DNA from 2 places in the Sulfitobacter sp. S223 genome. Region 2 is predicted to be linked to the other one. Evidence: riboswitches for the same ligand, from Rfam matches in the RefSeq annotation. Region 2 holds a riboswitch; the other holds the start of a gene.
The links. A riboswitch is a leader RNA that binds a small molecule or an ion and turns the genes downstream of it on or off. The one in region 2 is predicted to bind glycine.
Positions count from the first base shown of each region.

Region 1 (4,210 bases), 420 kb from region 2:
CGCGATGTTTTGCGGATGGCAATTTTCGTCGATGAAGAACCCATTAACCTTCGTTTTGGCAACCCGCTGCGCCATGGTCATCGCCTCGGCACATGCCGTCGCCTCATCAAGCAAAGAGGCGTTTGCAATCTCTAATCCGGTCAGGTCAGAAACCATGGTTTGGAAATTCAATAGCGCCTCAAGCCGACCCTGCGAAATCTCAGGCTGGTAGGGGGTATAGGCCGTGTACCAAGCGGGGTTTTCGAAGATATTCCGCTGGATTGCAGGCGGCGTGACCGTGCCATGATAGCCTTGCCCAATCAACGAGGTCAGGACCTTGTTCTTAGACGCTGTGACCTTCATGTGATGCAGTAACTCACGCTCTGACATCGGTTTGCCAAAATCTAGCGGCTTGGCCTGCCGGATTTTGGTGGGAAGTGTGTCAGAGATGAGCGCATTCAGATCGTCAGCCCCCACAACTTTCAGCATCTCCGACATTTCGGCGGGCGACGGTCCGATGTGGCGCCGGTTGGCGAAGTCATAGGGCAGATAGTCGGTGGGGGTGAAGGTCATGGCAGGCTCCGAAAATTAAGCGATCAGGGAGTTATAGGCGGCTTCGTCCATCAAGCTGTCCAACTGTGACGGATCAGAAGGTTTGATTTTGAAGAACCAGCCAGCACCAACCGCGTCTTCATTTGCCAGTCCGGGATTGTCGGCAAGGGCGGTGTTCACCTCGACGATTTCGCCGTCAATCGGGGCTGTGATGTCGGAGGCTGCTTTGACGCTTTCGATTACGACGACCTCTTCGTCTTTGGTGACAACGGTGCCGACTTCGGGCAGTTCAACGAACACGATATCGCCCAATTGGGTTGTTGCGTGTTCAGTAATGCCCACCACGACAATGTCGCCTTCGGGGCGTAGCCATTCGTGCTCTTCAGTGAATTTCATATCTGTTCTCCGTCAGTTTATCGTTTGAAATTAGCGGGTGTGAAAGGAAGCGACGTTAGGGTCAGCGGCAAGCGTTTGCCGCGAAGTTCACCATAGACTTTGGCGCCCTCGATAGCATGCTCTGCGGGCAGATAGCCCATAGCAATGGGCGCTTCGACTGTGGGTCCAAAGCCGCCTGATGTGATCTTTCCAATTGCTGTTTCGTCATCAGCTTGTGCAAAAAGCGGCACACCTTCACGCATTGGCGCGCGCCCCTCGGGCAATAGGCCCACCCGTTTTGTAGCAGCACCATGCTTCAGTTCAGCCAAGATAACATCCGCGCCGGGGAACCCTCCCATACGGTCGCCACCATTGCGCCGCACCTTTTGGATCGCCCAATTAAGTGAGGCTTGGATCGGCGTCGTTTCAGCGTCGATATCATGTCCGTAAAGACAAAGCCCGCCTTCCAGACGCAAGCTATCGCGTGCGCCAAGACCAATCGGTGCGACATCTGGGTGGGCCAGTAGCTCTTGTGCCAGCGCAATTGCCTGCGCGGCGGGCACTGATATTTCATAGCCGTCTTCGCCCGTATATCCTGACCGCGACACCCAGCATTCGGCACCCGCAAGCGACAGGGTAGCCACATCCATGAACCGCATGCTTGAGGCTTTTGGATTCAGCGCAGACAGGACCGCTTCGGCAGCGGGTCCTTGCAGCGCGAGCAGTGCGCGATCGGTGATTTCGGTGACTGAGACACCGTTTAGGTTGGCTTTCATATGGGCAATGTCATCGGCCTTGCAGCCTGCGTTCACGACCATAAAAATATGGTCACCACGATTTGCCAGCATCAAATCATCTAAAATTCCGCCGGCGTCATTGGTGAAGAAACCGTAGCGCTGACGATCTTGATCAAGCCCAAGGATATCAATTGGTATCAAACTCTCCAACGCGGTTGCCACTGCCTGGTAATCTGCGCCAGTGATGATCACTTGCCCCATGTGACTGACGTCAAAAAGCCCTGCTTTGCTGCGGGTTTGCAGGTGTTCCTGCATGACGCCCATCGGGTATTGAACAGGCATGGCGTAGCCCGCAAAAGGCACCATTTTGGCGCCGAGTGCGAGGTGCAGGTCATGCAACGGCGTATGAAAAAGGTCAGACATCAAATGGCCTCTATCTATGACGGGCCGTTCAGACAATGAAACATCCTGCGGCACCACTTTGACGCAAAAGCTTAAGCTTTCACGCGTGATGCCCCCTCTGTCCATGTGCCTGAGATTGCTATCCCTTCGGCGGACACAAATTAACGTGCCTCTCTCCAGAGTCTTGGTATCGGCGTCGGTCCGGTTGCCTGAGAGTTTCCGGGGCGGTTGCTCCTTCGGCACCAGTTGATCTGGTTCTCCCGACGTCGATCTGCGTGCATGTAGTCGGTTTTAGACCGTGCTGGCAAGAAGTTTGTCACCGCGCCCGCTCAAACATGATCCTTAATGCTGCCTAAGATTGTTTTCTTCCTAGCTTTGAGGGTCGCCATTAGAATACCAGCTTGGCAGTAGGGATATGCCCGAGGTTCCCAGCATTCGTATCGATGCTGCTGGATCGATTCTGGTCTTTTCCGCTTACAGCGAAGATTGGGCATGGCGGACCGCGTTGCAGCATCGCGCACCATCACCGGAGGTCCACCTTGAGCGGAAAGCAGTCATTGGTGCAGCGGCAGCGAAAGCTCACTTCGTCCGCATAGCGGACCTCTCTGCAAAGCGCAGCGAGGGTCCGCTTCCTAGCTGTTAATCGCACGCAACCGGCTCATGGTGACCGGAGTGATCCCTAAGAAGGATGCAATCAAAGCATGGGTGAAGATGTCTTCGTAGCCCGGGAATGCTTGGCGAAACCAAATGAGCCGCTCAGCCCCTCCCAAAGCGGCGAGGCACCACTCTCGATCCACCTTCCGGCTTAGCTCTTGCTGCAGAACACCATTCGCCCAATTTCGGACGGGCTCAGATGAGATCATCATATTTGAAAGCAGATTGCCGTCGATCCTTGCAAGTGAGGCATCGGTCGGGGCCGCGATCGACACGAGCGACATACCGTCCCGCGTTCGCGCGATGTTTGGTGTAACAACACAGGGGCCCACGTAAAACCCGACGCAAACTTCTTTGCCGTCCTTGTCACAAATACTGCTGGCCAAGCACCCTTCCAAAAGAATGAATTCATCTGTTTCGGGTTGTTCTTGCCGAGCAAGGTGTGCCCCTTTTTTCAAGCGCTTTGGTTTCCAATGCGAAGCAAATTCGTCCGCGCAAGCAATATCTGACAGGTCAGGTGATTGCGTCAGAAACGTCCGTAAATCCATCTTTGTGTGCCTTATCAAATGATAATGCGGGTGGCTGCGCATGAGGGCATGTGTTGCACAGTTCAAGGAGATTACAAAATGACAAATAGATTTCAGTCAAAGCATATCGGAATGCTCGCAGCTGTCTCTGGATTGATAGGCGCGTCAGTTTATCTGCTGATGATCAACGTCACACTCGCCCACATCGAAGCAGTCTCAGGGCACATCCCTTTCGACATGCGCCCTTTTGGCTATGGCCCCACAGAGGCCGCGACGCTTCTTAAAGCGTTAAGTGTGGAAGGGCGTAATTATTATCTCAGTCATCAGCTACCTCTGGATATACTTTATCCGGCGATGCTCGCACTGACTTTGATCGCCACGCTCTGCTTGTTTGCAGAACGAATGCCAAACGGAAAACTTGTCCGCTTTGGCATAGTCTTTTCGGTTGGCAGTGCTCTATTCGATTATATTGAGAACCTTGGTATTTTAGCCATGATTTGGTGTTGGCCAGACGTTTTAGCTCCACTGGTATATGCCACCAGTACAGCTACAATTGCTAAATCCGCTCTCACGACAATAGCTGTTTTATTGGTACTTCTCGTAGGAGTTATCTGGATGCGCATGCCGAAAGCCGACCTTCGTCTTTAGTCGCGCAACGGCAGCTTTCGCCCGCATAACGGACCTCTATGCAAAGCGTAACAAAAGGTCCGCAATCCGCCCCTTGTGTCGATTTATAGGAAGCTGAAACTTCCGGCCCAAAGCCGACCTCCAGTACCCGAACACGATGCTGCAGCAGTCCGCATTGCCGACTTTCCCTGTGGCCTGAGCTCCTAAAACCCCCACAAATTTATTTAGAGTTGGCCTGACAAAAGGACGGACAAATGAAGGCACGACTTACGGACGAACAGATAATAGCGATGATCGAAGAACAGGAAGCTGGTGAGAAGACCGCTGACGTATGTTGGCGGCATGGAGCCGTCCGAC
Region 1 is NZ_CP083560.1:2,414,434-2,418,643, reverse strand. Features, by position in the region: gene gcvP (aminomethyl-transferring glycine dehydrogenase) at 1-552, opposite strand, end outside; gene gcvH (glycine cleavage system protein GcvH) at 568-927, opposite strand; gene gcvT (glycine cleavage system aminomethyltransferase GcvT) at 945-2,066, opposite strand; glycine riboswitch at 2,233-2,318, opposite strand; gene K3757_RS11545 (Crp/Fnr family transcriptional regulator) at 2,678-3,247, opposite strand; gene K3757_RS11540 (hypothetical protein) at 3,326-3,874, shown strand; partial or broken gene K3757_RS11535 (IS3 family transposase) at 4,108-4,210, shown strand, end outside.
Region 1: linked by a shared signal. The riboswitch ahead of gcvT (glycine cleavage system aminomethyltransferase GcvT) and the one ahead of K3757_RS13540 (D-amino acid dehydrogenase) in region 2 are both predicted to bind glycine.

Region 2 (4,210 bases):
ATAGACGCTGTTAAATTGTTTAAGCACCTGTGGAATTGCCGGATAAACGATGTCATGCGGCACACCCAATCTCAGCGTGCCTGCAAATTCCTGCGCCGTAAGTCGCAGCACCGCCTCGTCGTTCATAGCAACCATCCGGCGCGCATACCCCAATAGCTGGTCCCCGCTGGCGGTGAACGCGATGGTGCGGCCGCTGCGGTCCAGCAACTCTACGTCCAACAACTCCTCTAGCCGCTTGAGCTGCATTGATACCGCCGATTGCGTCAGATGCAAAAAGCCAGCCGCGCGCGTGACACCGCCCGCATCCGCGACAGCGACGAGAGACCGCAAGGTTGCCAGATCAAGATTGCGCATACATCACCAATTCAAATGAGCTACATCAAAAACATTCGTTTTAATGATGCATCGCCCTGCTCCATATATCAAGCACCGAAATGAAACACACCAAACACATCACAGATACTGGAGCATCCCATGCGTATTTCCATTCCTTCTGCCTTCTTTCGTCCTTCATCCGTCACGCGCCCGCGCACGCGGCTTTCCCTGCTTAATCTTCTGGCGCTCTGGCGGAGCCGAAGAGCATTGGGTGCGCTTTGCGAAAACCAATTGCAGGACATAGGGCTAAGTCGTTCTCAGGCCCGCGCGGAGGCCGCAAAACCTATCTGGGACGCCCCATCCTCCTGGAGATGCTAACCAAGTTGCAAAACCTGAGCAAAAAACCTTGAAAAGCGGCGGCCAGCACACGATATTACGGGTAACCCCGCGGTAATCTTGTGCGGGACAGCTTTTAGGGAGTTTTACATGGCAGACGTGAATACAATCCGGACGCGTGCCGGAAGCCGCACAGCCGCGATTGATGAGGGCCTGCGCGCACACATGAGCAAAGTCTACGGCACAATGTCCGTAGGCATGTTGATCACATTCGCCGCCGCTTGGGCGATTTCGGGCTTGGCGGTTACATCCGATCCAGCCGGCGCCACGATGGCACTGCGCGAAGGTCAGTATCTGACAGGTCTTGGTCAGGCGCTTTATGCATCCCCGTTGAAATGGGTTGTCATGTTCGCCCCGCTTGCGTTCATCTTTGGCTTTAGCGCAGGGATCAACCGGATGTCAGCAGCGACCGCGCAGCTGGTATTCTACGCATTTGCACTGGTGATGGGTGTGTCGATCAGCTCGATCTTCCTTGTCTACACCGGCTTCTCGATCATTCAGGTTTTCCTTGTAACAGCTATCGCTTTTGCGGGTCTGTCACTCTGGGGCTACACCACGAAAAAAGACATCTCCGCTTGGGGTAGTTTCCTGATCATGGGTGTAATCGGCCTGATCGTTGCGTCGATCGTCAGCATCTTCTTCCCGAACCCTGCATTGACCTTTGCTATCTCTGCAATCGGTGTGCTGATCTTTGCGGGCCTCACAGCCTATGACACGCAGCGCATCAAGACCGAATATGTTGCACACGCACAGCACGGTGACAGCGAATGGCTGGGTAAGGCCGCGATCATGGGCGCGCTGAACCTCTACCTGAACTTCATCAACATGTTCATGTTCCTGCTTCAACTCATGGGCAACCGTGAATAAGCAGGTCCACAACGACACTATTCAGGCCGCTCCTTCGGGGGCGGCCTTTTTGTTTGGAGAGTATGATGCTTGAGCTGAGACCCAATTGCGAAATGTGTGACCGCGACCTGCCACCAGACAGCGCTGAGGCCCGGATTTGCAGCTATGAATGCACCTTCTGTGTGGGCTGCGTTGAACAGGTTCTGCACAACGTCTGTCCGAATTGCGGAGGCGGCTTTGTCCCTCGCCCCATCCGGCCCCGAAAGGCCCACCGCGATGGCACCGGCCTGCGCCACAATCCGGCGAGTACCAAACGGCGTAAACTGAAGTGGACCACTGCCGACATCACTGCATTCGTGGCAAAGCGGCGCGACATCCCGCCACAAGATCGCTGAAAGCTTCTGCGGCCTGCTGAGCACCCCCTGAGGCCAGTTAAGCCGCTCCGCATTCCTTCAGCCCTAAAACGCAAAAAGCCGCGCAAAACTGCGCGGCTTTATAAGCGTCAAAGTCAGGCGATCTTACTTGATCTTGCCTTCTTTGTATTCAACGTGCTTGCGCGCAACGGGGTCATATTTCTTGATGACCATTTTTTCGGTCATGGTGCGTGCGTTCTTTTTTGTAACGTAGAAGTGGCCTGTGCCCGCGGACGAGTTCAGACGGATCTTGATCGTGGTTGGCTTAGCCATTTTATCTTCTCCTGTGCAGCGGCACGCCCAATGCGGCGCGCGCGCGTAATCTCTGAGCCTCGGCTTCTACCTTCGCCACGGGCCGAGTCAACCCCGTATTGCACATGTTCCGTGCATGGGCAGCAAAATTTACCACTCTTCGCATCATGAATGTTGCCGCAACCGTTCTAATAGTGCTACGTCACCCCTGACGGGAGAGCTGCGGGAAACCGTAGCGCCGAAGAAGCAACCGCCCCGGAAACTCTCAGGCCAATGACAGAGGGGGCACTTTGCCCGCCCGTGCGGCGGCACAAAAGGTGCGCTATGACAACACAGTCCTCCCCGAAAATCGCCGTGATTGGCGCCGGAATTACCGGTGTGACCACGGCCTACATGCTTGCCCGCAAGGGCGCTCAGGTCACCCTCTTCGAGGCAAACCCCTACCCAGCGATGGAGACCAGCTATGCCAACGGCGGCCAGCTGTCGGCCTCTAACGCCGAGGTATGGAATTCTGTCCCGACAGTTCTCAAAGGTATGAAGTGGATGTTTAAGTCCGGTGCACCTTTGCTGCTGAACCCGAAGCCGTCGTGGCACAAGTATTCATGGCTGGCCGAATTCGTCGGGGCGATTCCCAAATACCGCGAGAACACCATCCAGACTGTTAAATGGGCGCTAGAAGCGCGCGCGCATCTACGCACCATCTCCGAAGACGAAGGCATCGACTTTGACCGCGAGGAACGCGGCATCCTGCATTTCTATGGCAGCAAGGGCGAATTCGACACCGCAGCCAAGGTCACCACCCTATTGGCCGAAGGCGGGTTGGAGCGGCACGCCGTAACTCCCGCAGAAATCGAACAGATTGAGCCTGCGCTTAAGGGCGATATTTACGGCGGCTTTTTTACCGAGAGCGATTTCACCGGCGACATTCACAAATTCACCAGTGCACTGGCCAAAGGATGTGCCAAACGCGGCGTGACGCTGCGCATGTCCACCTTCGTGACCAAGGTCGACGCCGCACAGGGCAAGATCGCCATCTCCAGCCAGCCCGCTCAGGGAAAGCACGAGAAAAAAGGCGGTGTCCTGACCGAGATCTACGACAAGGTCGTGATCTGTTCAGGGGTGAAGTCGCGGAGCTTTGCCGCGCATCTGGGCGATCGGCTGAATATCTATCCGGTCAAAGGTTATTCTTTGACGATCAATCTGGAAGATGAGGCCGCGCAAACCGCTGCCCCCACCGTCAGCTTGCTTGATGACAACGCCAAGATCGTCACCAGCCGCTTGGGTAAGTCGCGGTTCCGCGTTGCGGGTACGGCTGAATTCAACGGGTATAACAAAGACATCGTCTGGAACCGCGTGGCACCGATGCTGGATTGGTGCCACACGCATTTCCCCGAAATGAGTACCGAAAGCTTCCAATCCTGGGCGGGCCTGCGGCCTATGATGCCGAATGTGCTGCCCCGTGTTGGACAGGGGCGCAACCCTGCGGTCTTCTACAACACAGGCCATGGGCATTTGGGATGGACCCTGTCTGCCGCCACCGCCGAGATCGTCTCGGAACTGGCCATCGCCTAAACTGCCCAAACCACCCCTGCGGGTGCAGCACGACACGCTGTATCCGCAGGTTAAGTTATGAAAATGCGCGAAAGGCCTATAAGCCGGATTCTGTCCCGAGGGTTGCCCCTCATGGATGACCATTCCTCTGACCATGCCGTTACCGACACAGCTACAGCCGCCAACCCGGACCTGCTGGAGCGAAAGAAGCTCCGCCGCCATGCCCGAAGACACAGAAGCACGCGGTCCCTATTTGGCGTTGCTCCCGGTGGGGCTTGCCATGCCGCCGCTGTTGCCAGCCGCGCGGTGGGCTCTTACCCCACCGTTTCACCCTTACCTGCCAACGCGCCAAGGCGAACCTTGACTGACAGGCGGTTTATTTTCTGTGGCGCTTTCCGTCGGGTTACCCCGCCCGGGCGTTACCCGGCACCGTTTCT
Region 2 is NZ_CP083560.1:2,829,500-2,833,709, forward strand. Features, by position in the region: gene K3757_RS13515 (LysR family transcriptional regulator) at 1-354, opposite strand, end outside; gene K3757_RS13520 (DUF1127 domain-containing protein) at 475-693, shown strand; gene K3757_RS13525 (Bax inhibitor-1/YccA family protein) at 802-1,578, shown strand; gene K3757_RS13530 (DUF1272 domain-containing protein) at 1,644-1,952, shown strand; gene rpmG (50S ribosomal protein L33) at 2,076-2,243, opposite strand; glycine riboswitch at 2,425-2,512, shown strand; gene K3757_RS13540 (D-amino acid dehydrogenase) at 2,547-3,794, shown strand; RNA gene rnpB (RNase P RNA component class A) at 3,858-4,210, opposite strand, start outside.